Regions from separate parts of the Desulfitobacterium elongatum genome, predicted to be linked through region 1. Evidence: riboswitches for the same ligand, from Rfam matches in the RefSeq annotation. Region 1 holds a riboswitch; the other holds the start of a gene.
The links. A riboswitch is a leader RNA that binds a small molecule or an ion and turns the genes downstream of it on or off. The one in region 1 is predicted to bind cobalamin.
Positions count from the first base shown of each region.

Region 2: linked by a shared signal. The riboswitch ahead of ACZ42W_RS18890 (alpha-ribazole kinase) and the one ahead of ACZ42W_RS17870 (hypothetical protein) in region 1 are both predicted to bind cobalamin.

Region 1 covers NZ_AP038772.1:3,758,856-3,766,821, reverse strand. The annotation lists gene ACZ42W_RS17885 (ABC transporter permease) at 1-690, shown strand, start outside; gene ACZ42W_RS17880 (ABC transporter permease) at 704-1,837, shown strand; gene ACZ42W_RS17875 (ABC transporter ATP-binding protein) at 1,852-2,505, shown strand; gene ACZ42W_RS17870 (hypothetical protein) at 2,646-3,353, opposite strand; cobalamin riboswitch at 3,373-3,561, opposite strand; partial or broken gene ACZ42W_RS17865 (four-helix bundle copper-binding protein) at 3,680-3,829, opposite strand; gene ACZ42W_RS17860 (C40 family peptidase) at 4,208-4,900, opposite strand; gene ACZ42W_RS17855 (YVTN family beta-propeller repeat protein) at 5,514-6,560, shown strand; gene ACZ42W_RS17850 (SHOCT domain-containing protein) at 6,785-7,051, shown strand; gene ACZ42W_RS17845 (HAD-IC family P-type ATPase) at 7,338-7,619, shown strand.
Region 2 covers NZ_AP038772.1:3,986,950-3,994,915, forward strand. The annotation lists gene ACZ42W_RS18865 (ATP-binding protein) at 1-682, opposite strand, end outside; gene ACZ42W_RS18870 (DedA family protein) at 1,237-1,890, opposite strand; gene ACZ42W_RS18875 (energy-coupling factor transporter transmembrane component T family protein) at 2,248-3,060, opposite strand; gene ACZ42W_RS18880 (ABC transporter ATP-binding protein) at 3,051-4,832, opposite strand; gene ACZ42W_RS18885 (ECF transporter S component) at 4,845-5,363, opposite strand; gene ACZ42W_RS18890 (alpha-ribazole kinase) at 5,422-6,165, opposite strand; cobalamin riboswitch at 6,262-6,441, opposite strand; gene ACZ42W_RS18895 (DUF401 family protein) at 6,568-7,773, opposite strand; gene ACZ42W_RS18900 (flavodoxin family protein) at 7,921-7,966, opposite strand, start outside.

The DNA of each region.
Region 1 (7,966 bases):
ATATTCGACAGCGGTAGTGGTGATGACGGAAAGATATTTATCCCTCTGAGTACACTGCAAAAGTTCCAAGGGTTACAGGGGAAAGTGGGCAAAGTAGAGGTTAGCGCACTAACGACACCAGAAAATGAACTGGCTCAGAAAGCGGAGAAGGACCCTAAATCTTTAACCGCTGAAGAATATGAACGTTGGTATTGCACAGCGTATGTGAGTGCAATTACTTATCAAATAGAAGAAATCCTACCCGGTGTAAAAGCTAAAGCCATTAGACAAGTTGCAGATTCTGAAGGGCTTATCTTAAGCAAGATTCAACTTCTCATGATGCTTTTAACCGTAGCAGCTTTAATCAGTGCTGCTTTGGGAATTTCCAGCCTGATGACGACCAAAGTACTTGAGCGGAGTAAGGAAATCGGCTTGCTCAAAGCTTTAGGCGCAGAGAACTGGCAGGTTATCCTGCTTTTTGTGAGTGAAACGTTGATTAGTGCGGTCATGGGTGGTTTGTTAGGTTATTTACTGGGTTTGGGCTTTGCTCAAATTATTGGGCAAGCGGTATTCGGTTCAGTCTTGACGGTTAAGTTGATGGTTCTGCCTATCGTTCTGATGATTTCAGTTGGAGTGGCTCTCATGGGCAGCGTATCCGCCATTAAAATGCTTACAAACCTACGTCCGGCTGAAGTTTTACACGGCAGATAAGGAGGGCATGAAAATGAGCAAGCGGGCAATGTACTTAAGGATGGTCGTCGCCGCTTTGAAAAATCGTAAGTCCAGGGTCGCTATTGCCCTTTTGGCTCTAATTTTGGGAACAGGGGTAATTTCAGGGCTCTTAAACGTCTATTATGATATTTCACTCAAGATGAGCAAAGAGTTGCGCAGTTACGGGGCCAATTTGGTTGTTGTACCTTCTCTAGGAAAAGAAGGTACAACTCTAGATCAGGATGCCGTTGCACGTATTTTACAAGAAATTCCGCAGGAAAAGCGAATTGGGTATGCTCCATATCTGTATGGATTAGCCACAGCAAAGAAGCAAAAATTTGTAGCGGTAGGGGTAAACTTTGAGGATATCCAAAAGGTAAGCCCTTATTGGCGTGTTGAGGGCACATGGCCCAATGAGCCGGACCAGATTTTGGTAGGTACTGCCCTTGCGGAAAAACTAAGAGTAAAAGTGGGTCAAAAACTGGATATCAATGCTGAAGAAACCGGCAGTGTAGGTAAGTTTGTTGTAACCGGTACTGTGTCAACCGGGAGTACAGAGGATTATCAAATCTTCGTGGAACTCAGTACTGCCCAACAGCTTTTTGCTCAAAAGAGACAGATCCACACAGTCTATTTAAGCCTCATGGGCAACTCCGATGAGTTAAATGCTCTGGCTAGCCGGATCAATCAGGTTGAACCGGGCATTAAGGCGAATCCTATTCAACAGGTTGCCCGTTCCGAAGGGGTAATTCTCGAAAAGATTCGGTCATTAGTCTATCTGGTCGTGCTTGTAATTCTGGCCTCTACTTTGCTGTGTGTCTCAAGTACTATGATGGCCATGGTCGTAGAACGGAGGAAGGAAATTGGGCTACGTAAGGCCTTAGGTGCTCCTAATCGGACTATTGCCGGTGAATTTCTGGGAGAAGGTGCTCTGTTAGGAATACTGGGGGGAGTGTTAGGCTCAGTTGTGGGCTGGGGCATAGCTCAAATCATTGGTCTTAGTGTATTTAAATCCTATATAACGCTGCGTCCTCTTGTGACAATTGTTGTGATTATTTTAGCGGTTCTTGTAGCTTGGGCTGCAGTTCTCTTGCCCGTCCGGGCAGCAGCAAATATTGACCCCGCGTTGGTGTTAAAGGGTGAATAGAAGGGGGAAGGGTTATGAATATCCTAGAAATGAAGGATGTATCAAAAGCCTATGGCAATGTTTATGCATTAAAAGATTTTAGTCTGGATGTAGCTCCTGGGGAATGGGTTTCTATCATGGGTCCTTCCGGATCAGGAAAAAGTACATTGCTAAACATCATTGGGTGTATGGATAAGCCTACAGGGGGCAAAGTCTTGATTGACGGGGTGGATGTTACGCATCGTTCGAATAAAGAATTAACAGAGATCCGCCGCGATAAAATTGGACTCGTCTTTCAACAGTTCCACTTGATTCCACATTTAAGTGCGTTAGAGAATGTCATGGTAGCCCAATATTATCACAGCCTTCCTGATGAAAAAGAGGCCCTGGCTGCTCTTGAAAGGGTAGGATTAGGGCATCGTGCCCTGCATTTACCGAGTCAATTATCCGGTGGTGAACAACAACGGGTTTGCATTGCCCGGGCCTTAATCAATTACCCAGCACTCATTCTAGCGGATGAACCGACAGGAAATTTGGATGAGGATAATGAAAAATTAGTGATTGAGATTTTTAGGGAACTCCATCGTGAGGGGCACACTATTGTCATGGTTACCCATGACAATGAGGTTGGAGAACTGGCTCAGCGCCGGGTCAGACTTGAACATGGGAGGTCGGTAAATATCGCTTAAAGATTGATGTTCAAAGAGGGAGAAAGAAAACAAGGAGTATAGCCGATGGGCAACACTCCTTGTTTTAGGTTATTCATTTTTGATTCCAGAGCAGAGTGCACTAAGTACCATTTCGCAGTTTAACGCTGGTTGTTTACAATCTACCCATGCATCAATTTCTTGACAGTTAGTACTCCTTCTACAAAGCGTACCACCCAAATCGTTCCTAGACCAATGCTCAGAAAAGAGGGAACAAAGGAGACTAGCTTGACGAGTTTCTCGCCCCGGGGGCGGTTAAATAAACTGCTGAAACACTTCCCGGCAATCAATGCATAAAAACTCATACTAGAAATTACACCAAAACCGTAGATTGAAATAAACATGCCTACTGAATAGATATTGGGTGCAGCAGCTACCGGGCCAAACAGCATAACACCAGCGGTACCCACTAACCCGGTCATAAAGCCTGTAAAGAGTGGACCCCAGCGAAATACTCGCTTGTCTAGTCTAGTCATTTCGGGCACAGAAATGTGCTGATGCCTTTGACGTATAGGCCGGATAATCCGACGGTGAATACCCCAGATGCCTAATAACATGAGTAAAATCCCGGAGAAGAGGGTAAAGGCCTGCTCAAAATGCTCAGGAAGGGCCGTTTTAAGAGTAAACGTCAATAATCCGGCTACCAGAACAGTAAAAGTATGTCCGAAACCGAACTTGCTCCCGAATAGAACAGCCTGTGATGGTCTTGGATCTTGGCTTACAAAGTCCGTAACATCGATAACATGGTCAGAGTCCAATCCATGAACCAACCCTAATGCATATGAAGTAAGCATCAGTGAGAGTGTTGCTATTTCTGTAATTTTTTCCACCTCCCTATCACTCGCAGATCAATGGTGTTCAGAACAGGCAGGTCTCCTGGCTTAGGTTCTTCGTTGCCTTAAGTCTTCCCAGGTATACCCCAGTGACATTTTTAAGGTAACTCCCCTTTACAGTGGCGGGACCGCGCCGGTTTTTCACCGGCTTCCCTATTAAGCGGCGACTAAAATAATCGCAAGCACCTGTTCCCTAGATATTAAATTGTTCTGATATAATTATTCAATAAGCCTTTGAAAATTCCTGCTATCTGCTAATAAATAACGGTGAAAATCCAAGAAAACGGCCAGGAGAGGGTTGCTCTCCTGGCTTTTGACACTTATTACATTGCAAACGTTCGACATTCCCTAGCACAGTGTAAACAAATTTGTGCACATTTTTGAGATTCCTGATCGGGAAATTTTGCACATTCATTTCCACATGCTTCACAAATACTTGCGCAAAGGCTTGCTAGTAGTTTGCTGAAAGCGCTATGGCGGGCAAGGTATTTAGCTGTTAGTGTACAGACATCTGCGCAATCTCGTAGTAGTTGTAATTACCCAAGTCTTAAATGAAGATCTTGGAAATGAATGAGAAGATGGGTAATCATGTGTTCACACATTACTTCACAATCTTGAACAGTTTTTATGATACTAACAGGATGCATTTGATGAGTATTCATAGGTACCATCCTTTCATAAATCTCTGATTAGTTTATGGAATTCAGGATTATCTGTGTTTGTACTATTGATTTTCGATCAGGTTCATGTTACTGCCTAATGAAAACCAATTATGAGAAAGGCTCAGACCAATTATTAAGGGTCTGAGCCTTTAGTCATTTCTCCATGTTTATGGAAGAGCCCGAAGAGGATTAGAATACTCGTTTAGCGCCAAGATAAACTGATTTCCAATAGGGACCAAGATTATAAATAGCAACACCTTTGGAACTGGAGGAGTTGATGAACTGGCCATTTCCTATATAGATGCCATCATGGTCGACAATCCCGTCTCCTGCAATGGAAAAGAAGACTAAGTCTCCCGGCTGGAGGTTATTAAAGTCCACGGAAGTTCCAATTTTGTACTGATCACGGGAAACCCTAGGTAACGAAATCCCGTTTTGGGCAAAGACATATTGCACATAACCTGAACAGTCAAAACCCGTCTTAGGCGATGTTCCACCCCATAAGTATGGAACACCAATATACTTTTTAGCGGTTGTGATAATAGCATTTGCTTTCTCTTGACGGGTAGTACTCTTTTGACCGACTTTCGCAGCATAAAGAGAGTCAAGTCTGTTACCCGAAATTGGGCCGACTATTCCGTCCACATTCAAGGATTGGGCAGATTGAAAAGATTTTACTGCAGCTTGAGTATTTGCTCCAAAGATTCCATCGACGTTGCCGACATTATAACCTAAATAGTTGAGTTCTGTTTGCAGTTGAACGACATCTGAACCGGTTGCCCCTACTTTTAACAAGGTATCTCCCAAAGCAGCCTGTACTGTTTGGGCTGGAACAAGCATAAGAAAAGCGCCAAGGATAGCTGTGTAAATTATTTTTTTCATGTGACATCTCCTTTCTGTTTAATAAGTTGTCACTATAAAGCTAAGATACATAATGTTTGTGGATTACTCATGAAAAACTTATGAATTTTTTATGAATAAATTTTAGATTCTACCAAAAAACAGTAGACCTAATGTATAAACGTGTTCATAAAATATTCATAATTTATTCATAGCAAATTTATAAGAAATAATTATACTTTATTGAAACGAGAATGAATATCAATATTAATGTCGGAGGTAATTGTATGCTTGCGAAAGAAATTCTTCAAGTAAAAAAGCATAACCATTAAGCTAAAACGTTTGAAGGAGCTGTCTTAAAATGATGTCAAATGACATTCATGAAAAGACAGCTCCTTTTCACTTTTATTCATGACTAACCGCCACTAAGACTCCCGCTTCTAAAGCACGAAAGTATCCAGTGGATGCTTTCGCCGAACCGCAAACTAGACAAATATCTTTAGCGGTGAGGATGAGATAAGTGGCGCTAAGTCCTGGATGAGTCAACTAGACTTCAGATGGAGTCAAAACTCCACCTGAAGTAAGTTTCCTTTATCAGAAGGGCATGAATAACCCATTTTTTTCTGGAGATATTAGCTTGAAAAGGAGGGTTTTTATGAAAGGGATTTTGGCTCGTTTTATTTTAATTTTCAGCTTAGTGTTAAGTACGACGGGGTGTAATCCACCTCAAACTCAGCCCACTCCAAGTAAAACACCGCAGCAAACAGTTCAAACAAAAACGCAGGCTTTCTATTATACAGCGAACGAAGGTGGAAGCATTACGAAGATTGATGCTTCAACGAATACAGTCGTTAATACAATCTCCATTAACGGGATTGTCCATAATATCCAAGTCTCCCCAGATGGAAGTATGGTGGGGGCAACTTTGGTTCCAAAGATGCAGCATGGTGCATCAATGGAAATGAAAGGTTCAGCCTTATTTTATGATACGACCAATGACAAGTTGATAAAGCAGGTTCAAGTGGGAAATCATCCGGCCCATATCGTCTTTTCTAAGGATAAGCAATATGCTCTAGTGAGTAATAATGAAGATAATAACGTAACCGTTATTGATATGAAGACATTTGAGGTGAAAACAACGATAGCTACGGGTAAAATGCCTCATGGTTTTAGGATTTCTGCAGACAGCAAATTCGCTTATGTAGCGAATATGGGGGAAGATACGGTTAGCGTTTTGGACTTAGTTAATATGAAAGAGTCACAAAAGATTAAGGTAGGAAGTACGCCTGTAACCACAGGAATATCACCGGATGGAAAAACTCTATTCGCTACGCCGAATGCTGAAAATAGTCTATCGATAATTGATTTGTCGACAGGCAAAGTGGTTAAAGTACCTGTCGGCGAAGGACCAGCACAACTTTACGTTCAAGGAAATGGACAATATGTGTATGTCGCGAATCAAGGGACAGAACAAAAACCATCGAATACAGTGAGTAAAGTTGATGTAAGTAACCAGAAAGTAACGTCTACAATCCAAACTGGAAAAGGAGCCCATGGAGTCGTCGTTAGTCCTGATGATAAAATAGTCTATATAACGAATATGTACGAGGATTCCGTTAGTGTAATCGATACTTCACAGGATAAGGTGATAAAAACAGTTAAGGTTGGAAAGACTCCAAACGGAATCAGCTATAAACTTTGATTCTTTATATTTGGGAAATTTATACAAAATAGTTTGTAAAACTAACTGATCACCGTTTAGTAGCTAACAAACCGTTTTTGTTTTGTATTATTATCCATATATTCAGATAATAGTTATAACTTTTTCAATTGGTTTTCACAGTTACGAGTTATAATGAAATTGTTAAATGGAGGCTGAAAGTTAAATAATAGATTTCGGTTGATATTACGAAGGAGGTTTTATTTATGATGATGTGGGGCTATGGGCCTTGGTCTAATGGCGCTTGGGGGAATGGTGGATACTGGTGGATGGGTTTAGTTATGATGGCAGTTCAAATTCTTTTCTGGGGTCTACTTATCTGGTTTGGAGTTTCGCTCTTTAGACGGGATAGAGGACATTCTTATTCTGCATATGGCCGAAATGATGCGCTGGATATTCTCAGAGAGCGATATGCTCGGGGTGAGATTGATACAGAAGAATATCGCCGTCTCAAAGAGGATTTGGTTAAATAACCTCTGCCCAAGAGTTACAAATATTAAAAGGGAGCCTTTTTCACCAAATGTGACAAGGCTCTCTCAATGAAGTTGAAAAATTCGAAGCAATACCTGGACACGGGGTACAGGCCAACTATGGGGGGCAAGAAATCCTGTTAGGGAATCGCCGTTTGATGAAGCAAAGAAACATTAACATCGATGAACTGATTTCTAGAATGGAAACCCTCGAAGAAGAAGGCAAAACCGCGATGTTAAAGATACTTTAAAAGAAAACGTTAACTTTGCCATAGCACGCCTGCAAAAAATGGGTATCGAGGTAGCCATGATTACGGGGGACAATCGGAGAACTACGGATGCCATTGCCCGTCAGGTAGGAATTAAAACGGTGCTTGCGGAGGTATTACTTCAGGATAAGGCAGAAGAAGTGAAAAAGCTTCAAGATAAAGGGCTAAAAGTGGCTATGGTTGGAGACGGTATTAATGATGCTCCAGCTTTAGCGATAGCGGATGTGGGGATTGCGATTGGCTCAGGAACAGACGTTGCCAAAGAGACCGGTGATATTATTCTGATCATCAGACATTCGTGATGTCGTTGGGGCGGTTGAGATTGGACGGGCTAAGATGCGTAAGATCAAGCAAAATCTCGTATGGGCTTTTATCTATAATATTACGGGGATCCCTCTTGCGGCAGGAATTCTATACCCGTTCACGGGTCTCATCGTCAGTCCGGAGTTGGCCTTGTCATATATAGGCATTCAAAGAAGGCACTTAAACGAGTGCCTTTATATTATTATATTTTCACGACAAATTCATAACCCATCATGGGATAATCATATCTCTCGCGTATACTCAAAGCATGGAAGACAAGCTTTTAAAATACTTAAAGAAATGTTCATAACAAATTCACAGGTATAGTTTAAAATATAAATGAAAA
Region 2 (7,966 bases), 230 kb from region 1:
TCAAAGTTTTCCAATACCAATACTTTTCCTTCGGCTCCATGAGTAATAGCCCTACGAGATCTACATGCATTACATGCCGAATTTGGTCGACAACCGACTGCAGCCGCTGGTTAAAATCCGCCACGGACGAAAGTTCCAATCCTAATTGTAATAGCGCTTCCGAACGCTGTTGAGCGCTCTTGATCTGTTTCAATTTTCGGGCTAATTTCTTCGTTAGCCCTTTTTCCGTCCTTAAGTTTCTGATAATAATTGCAGCTTCATGATCTCCTCTTTCCCCTTTGAATGAAGAAACTGTTATCGCCACTGGAACTAAACTTCCATCTTTCTTGGACAGTCGGGTTTCGAGATAGGGCAGAGATCCCCCTTTTCTGATTGTATTGAGTACCAAACATTGGCCGGAACATGCCCCATTTCCAATTCGCTTATCACAACCTGTAACGGAACAAAAGTTATGTCCAATTAATTCCTCAAGTAGGAATCCTGACATATTCAATAATGAAGGATTAACTGCCAAGATCCTTTTATCCTCACTCACGAGAAGGATACCATCAAAACTCGTTTGAAATAGAGCTTGCAGTCGTTGCTGTTTTCCTCGCCTCATTTTATTGATTATAATTATCAAGATAACGATAGCTAAACTCATAACAATTAAAAGAAGAGTCTTCGCTCCCCAATAATTCATAGCAATCTCTCCAAAATATTCGTTCATCATTTCACTTATAATTATACTCTATATTTTCCTTCTGACGAAAGAGTAGAATATATAAGGATTGAATATTTTGCCGGTTATATTTTCATCATATGCCACCCAAAAATAGCATCCACAGCAAACAACCATTTTTTTGTGCACATAAGATTGTTGGACTATATTTTCGTTTGTAAAAGAAATCTATGATCAGTCGAGGCTTCTTTGCATGAAGAGAGGCCGTGTAGAAAACAAAGCGTCTACACGGCCTCTTTTTATACATTTGTTGCTATATATTTAAGTCCCCATTAAACTATGCGCCATTTCCACCACTTCCACCTAGCCGAGCAAATCCATTGAAATCCAAGGTAGCCCCCGTTACTCTGCTTGCACCATGGGGTCTTATAATCGAATCAAACCGACTTAGAAACCTAGAGAACCTTCCCCTTGATTTCTTGAAAGCAAAAAGGGAATTAAGCCCAAGTACATGGGTTAATTCCCTCTTCTCGTTTGAACTATCAATATCTTTCTTAAATCACTCGGTTTATGAACTAATTCATGGTGTTCTTAGATTGCCCGAAGCGTTGCTTAAGATAACCTATAACTCCCGGTGCAATGGATATCCCGATGATCGCGAAAATAACTATTGTGAAATTATCCCGAACAATAGGCAGATTACCAAAAAAGTATCCCCCGAAAAGAACAATGCTTACCCAAAGAAAGGCTCCGGCGAGATTAAATAGCAGAAAACGCCAGTAGGCCATCACCCCAACTCCTGCTACGAAAGGAGCAAACGTTCGAATGATTGGGATGAATCGCGCCATAATAATTGTCTTTCCCCCATGCCTCTCATAGAAGTGTTGGGTTCGTTCAAGATTCTCCCGATTCAGGAAACGCATTTCTTTCGAAAAAACTTTAGGCCCAAAAAAGTGACCAATCTGATAATTCACAGTATCCCCCAAAATCGCAGCAACGAAAAGTAAGACAAACAACGTCTTTAGGTCTAAGGCACCACTCGCTGCGAAAGTTCCTGCTACGAAGATTAAGGAATCTCCCGGAAGGAACGGAGTAACAACAAGACCCGTCTCTGCGAATATAATCAGAAAAAGAATGAGATAGGTCCACGTGCCGTAAGCTTGAATTACAACACCTAGCTTCTCATCGAGATGAAGAAATATATCAATCACTGTTTGAATGAGTTCCATTGCACACCCTCCGACTTTGACTTGTTTTCAAAACTACTTCTCTAATAGTACTTCATTCGACAGAATTTTGCTATTCCCTTTCTCTTCTAATTCCCTTTATGACTGAAGAATAACAATGAGTTCCCCAAATTCTTCTTAGTGCACCCTTTAGAGAGAAAGTACGGAGGGGTCATTAGTTTTACAACTTTTTTGTTAGTGTAAATCCCGAATATGAATATTAATGCAAAATTAACAAATTCTTCATTGTACTTTAACATTACTATGGTAAAGTACAAATAACGACATTCTTCTCCTACCTTTATATAGACGAGGGTTTAGCTCTCGCCTCAATGAACCGTCTATTAGACGGTTTTTTCTTTATAAGAGACCTAATCTAAGTCCCATTCGCAAGTAGAAGCCACCTACTATCATTAAAAAAAGCATTCCCATAATACAATAATCCCTTACCGCTAAATGTAGTTCTCGTATATTCGTCATTGTGCGGGCATATCCGTAGCCACGATTCAGCATGCCTTTTGCTAAATCCTCAGCAATCAAGATGGAGTTCACAAATAAGGGGACCATAATGGGGATATAAGCTTTGATACGTCCTAGGCTTCCTTTATCATTGATTTTTGCTCCACGAGCTCTTTGAGCCTCGAGAATGAGTGATCTCTTTTTATCCAGAGTAGGGATAAAACGCAGGGCAGTCGTTATCATAAACGATATTTCCGAAGGAACTCTAAACTGATTCAAAAATAGCATAAAATCATCCATGGGAGTGGTTAAGGTTAACACCGAAGAAGCTAGAACCATAACCAGGAGTCGACAGATAAAATTGACCCCAGTCAACATTCCTCCTACAGATAGCGCCAAACGTCCGTCAGGTAAAGCAGAGAAAAGTACAATCTGGCACATCTCACTATGAAATCGTTCAGGTGGGTACGTAAAACCAGAGATCAAAAAAAGAAATAGACAAATCGAAACTAAAGGCCGGATAAGCTTCAAAACTTTCTTATAGGGTATATTACTCTGAACTGTTATTAGGACGATACCCAGCATGAGCAACACATTGTAGAGTGGATCCTCGAACAAGAAACTCCAGACGATGACGGTCAAAAGACCAAGTACTTTGGTACGGACATCTAGGCGATGAAGTAGAGATTCTCCCGGCAAATAGTCTACAAACATAGCGCCCGATCCCCCTCCTCAATGACTCTAACCAGTGACCCTCTGAATTCCTCAGCCGAAGTCGGTCTCAGACCTAAATCCGTTATCCTCTGACTCAGTGCACAGATTTGTGGCGGAAGAATTGCCGCCTGCCTTAGTATTTCAGAATTACCTAGAACCTCCCAGGTAGTGGCATCTCTTAATACATGACCCTTTTGTAACACGATGACCCGTTCCGTATATTCGGCAACGATGTCCATATCATGAGAGATCATAAGAATCGTTGTTCCCGTTCTATGGAGTTGTTGAAGCAACTCCATAATCTTTTGAACGCCCATCCAATCAAGGCCTGTCGTGGGTTCATCAATCACGAGAATCTTAGGAGTAAGTGCTAGAACAGAAGCAACCGCAATCAACTGACGTTCTCCCTTACCAAGTGTATAAGGATGAACCTCCCGAAATTTTTCTAGACCGGTTAACTCTAAGGCCTGAGTGATTCGATCCTTGATCTCCCTCGAATGAAAACCCGCATTTTTCAAACCAAACTCCAACTCTTTCTCAACTGAAACGGAAAAGATTTGGTGATCCGGGTTTTGAAACACATAGCCCACCGTTTGGGCAAGATGTGCAGTGTCATACTCCTTCGTGTTCATCCCCTTAATGATAACTTCTCCCTGTGTCGGCATGAGCAGCCCATTCAAATGTTTGGCTAAAGTGGTCTTCCCCGCTCCATTGGAACCGACCAGTGCGACGAATTCACCTTTTTGAATAACAAGATCAATCCCTTGTATCGCTATTTGTCCGGATTCATACTGGTGGACAAGTTGATTAACCTGAATGAACGGTGAACTCTGTGCTTGCTTTTCCACAGTCTTTTCTTGATCGTCTTCCCTTATCTCGATAGGCTTGGCCAATGGGTCCATTACGTTCCGCAACTTTTGTTTACTTGTTAAACTGCGAATCAGGGACTCAGCACTCGCAACGTCTAAAGGGATATCTTCAAATTCAATCCAGCCCCTTTGATAAAACTCCCAACCTAAAAGGCTTACCGGCAAGGGCTTTATCCCGAATTCCTGCAAAAAAGGAATATTGCGAAAAAGCTTTTCAGGAGCCCCTTGCCAAGCAATCTCCCCGTGATCAAGTACAACAAGTTCATCTGCTCTTTGAAGGATCTCTTCACTCGAATGTTCAATCACGAGAAGAGTCCGATCTTCTTCCCGACAGAGATCATCTAAGGCCCGATAGATTTCTACTCGCCCCTCAGGATCGAGTTCAGAGGTTGGCTCATCCAGAACCATAATTTCGGGCTCCATGGCTAGTACTCCAGCAATCACTAGCCTTTGTTTTTCTCCACCTGATAACTCAGCCGTGGAGCGCCCGTTATGTTCTCTCAATTGAACACTTTCTAGCGCTCGTTCAACTCTTCTATGAACCTCTTCAATCGGTACACCGAAATTTCGGGGTCCAAAAGCTACATCTTCTGCTACTGTTCTCCCAACAATCTGGCTTTCTGCTTCCTGAAGGACAAGTCCTACCTGCTTAGCCAATTCCTGCACTCGATACTTACTTGTCTCTTTACCAGCAACGATGACCTCTCCGATTAAATTCCCTTGCATAAGCTGTGGAATCAGTCCATTTAAACATAAACTTAACGTTGTTTTTCCTGCTCCTGTGCGACCCATTAAAACGACGAATTTCCCCTTCTCCACCGTTAAGTTGACCTGTTTCAAACTCTCAACCTCAGCGTGAGGATAGCGGTAAGAAACATTCTTTAATTCAACGACCTGCTCCACAGTTACACCCCTCTAAATCAATCGACTTCCCTTGAGAGCTTTATACGCTAACGCTGATACCACAATGTTGATGACTGAACCCACCAATAAGAAGGGCATTAACCCTAAAACGGCTCCCATACCACCCATAGGAAAAACCATAAACGCACCCGCCACGCCATTTAAGAGGGACGTCACGATCACCGCAGCAATTAAACCCATTTTCTTATTGACGAAGCGATAAATCAAGGCAAAGACAGCCATTTCTACAGCGATCACTAAATGCATAGGAATTCCAAGTGGGAAACCCACGACCGCTGAAGAAAGTAAATGACCGAGAGCAATGACTACGGCTCCTTCAAGTCCTCCAAAGGCTAATGCACTGAAAAAGCCCGGTGCAGAATCCAAGCCCACTGTCCCAACTGGACTCGGGATTTTAATCAAGGCACCCACTGCACTCAATGCAATAAAAACGGCCATGATTGCAATCCGTCTTATATTCAGGGCCGAGTTCTTGATGGTTTCTTCCTTTGAATTTGAACGGTTAATCATTATAAATTCCCCCTTAATTTTATTACTTCATCCTACTTGTACCCTTTAATTTTGAACCTTAAATAATCCCACCGAGCCTCCCAACCTTACAGATCGGAATCGTTCCAAAGTCGCCAAGTTGAATATTCTCAGGTGCCGTAAAAATAACACACGTTGATGGTCCTGCCGATTTTTCTAGATTAAGTTCGCATTTCGGTTCTCTCATAAATTCAACACCTACTATCGAAGCAATCGCATTGACTTCACCACGTATTCCTTGAGATCCCACTGGGATAATGTCATGAACCGCACGGTATCCTAGTAATTTTACAAGATGATCACCTTGGACAATTTCCGGATCATCTGGACTAAGGATCTCCGGCCCCACCTTAGGATGGCCCATACAAAAAATACCATCTCCAGGTTTAGATTGTCCGATTCTAAGCTTCGCTTTTTCACAAACCCCTACTACAGTAATCCCTAAGCCTGTTTGCTCTGTGAGCATATTCTTTTCTGTACTAATAGCCATAGGCATCGAAGCCAGATCCATAACCTTTAGCTCCTCTCTCACCCCCTTAAGTATTTCTTCACCTGCAGGCTTAGGCTCATTAGAAATCGCAATCGTGATCATCTGTGGAATCGCCCCAATGGAGAGTACTTCCAGCAAAGCGACTCGTGCAGTAAACCTCCCTGTTATGCTCCAAGGCACTTTGACTACATCGCGCTCCTTCATACCGATGGCACCACAAGAATCGCATGCTGCCACAAGGTATTGTGCCTCATTTAAGGAAACCACCTCAACATCTCGCCCATGATATCCCATTTCCCCCCTCCTTTCTTGCAAAAATAAAAAGTTCATAGTCATCTCGCTTCCTCCTCTCGGATAAAGCAAAAAGACCATGAACTTTACCATACTTCATGTGCTTCTAGATTATAGGCAGGTCTCCTGACTTAGAGTCATTGTCTCTTACATACCTTCCCAGTTACCCAGTGGCATCTCTGCATGAGACTCCTCTTTACAGTGGCGGGTCCGTCTGGGATTCACACCCAGTTCCCTATTCTCCCTCGCGTGAAGGGCACCTATAATCCATTTAATTGTTGAAATATTCTAATCCCATTCTAGACCAGATCAGATTAATGTCAAGCTTTTTTTGTATCTGTACGAAAATCGAGCGTCGCAAAACTACTTTTCAAAGAGTTGGTTATGTACATCATTTAATGAAACCTATTGAAATAAATATAAAAAGTAACAATATCCAGAAATAATTATTAAAAACATAACCATAATAGGAATAGTTCTTTTGACCAAGTCTAAAAATGATGTGTTGAAATGCACAGTTACTATTGCTAAACAAATATGAGTTGGAGAAATTTGCATCGCCATATATGTTAAACACATTAGCAATATCATTAGTGCTAAACCTCCATAAGGTATAGCTGCAAATGCTAAAGGCATGCTTATTGCTATAATTGCTTGTGAACCTGCAATCATAGTTCCAACTATGAAAATAAGGGAAAATATAACAACCGTTGGAACGGGCAACCCTCCAAATGCTTGTGGTAATTTATTTATTACACCTGTGTATGTTAAAACATCCTTAAACATCATAATAATCACAGTACTAATTAATAACTTGGATTCAAATGCGCTAATAAACATAGGCGCTACTTCCTTAAAAGAAAATTTATTGATTATGAAGCTCATTATAATGACTGGAATGACGCCTATGTAAACTTGGCATTTGAAAAAAAGTATAATTACGATTGTTAATGCAATTGTCCATAAACTACGTATCAAATTTTTAGCATCTTCCTTTTTGTCAATTGAATCTGGCAATCCCGTTTCTTTTGGTATCTTTCTCACATAGAACAAATATCCTAATAAGAATAAGATTAAAACCATTGGTAGCATACCCACTACAAAAGCAGTCATGTCAACACCTGATAATTGCAAAGCTAAAATAATCGATGAATAGGTAGGCAGAAAAGCTTCTGATATATGCCTGAAATAGCTAGTAATAAATGTTTTATCTTCCTGACTAATAAAATCTCCACCTGCATTATCCACAATTGGAGCTGCTATGATAATAGAACCTACTGATGGTAATAGCCCGATAATAAAAGGTGCAAGCATTGCATTAACTCTTCGACTATTAAACATTCCACTCAATGACTTTTCTGCTAGAAATAAATGATCCCTCTTTTCAAGCATTCTCTGCAAAAAAGTAATGGAATAGAACGATAAAACCAAAGAGATTGTTACTTGACTAATGCTCGAAAGACCCATTATTTTCAAAGTTTGTATAATACCCACATTAAAAAATATACTTATTCCTATGATACCAACTAAAATTGAAATATATAGTGGCTTTTTAAATTTCATTGCCACAATAATCATAATAAATACCAATAAAATTTTTATTAAATCCATAGGTACTTCTCCTCGTCAAAATACAGTTTATTGTTCTAAAGATTATTTAGTCACACAATTTTCCTGACCCATACCTAACCACTAATCTCAAACAATAATCTCACGGATTTCAGGTCCGTGAGATTATAAGCGAACACTTAATCTAGTTTAGCTAAACAGTTCAACGCTCTTTTTAGCTAATCGCATCCCAAAT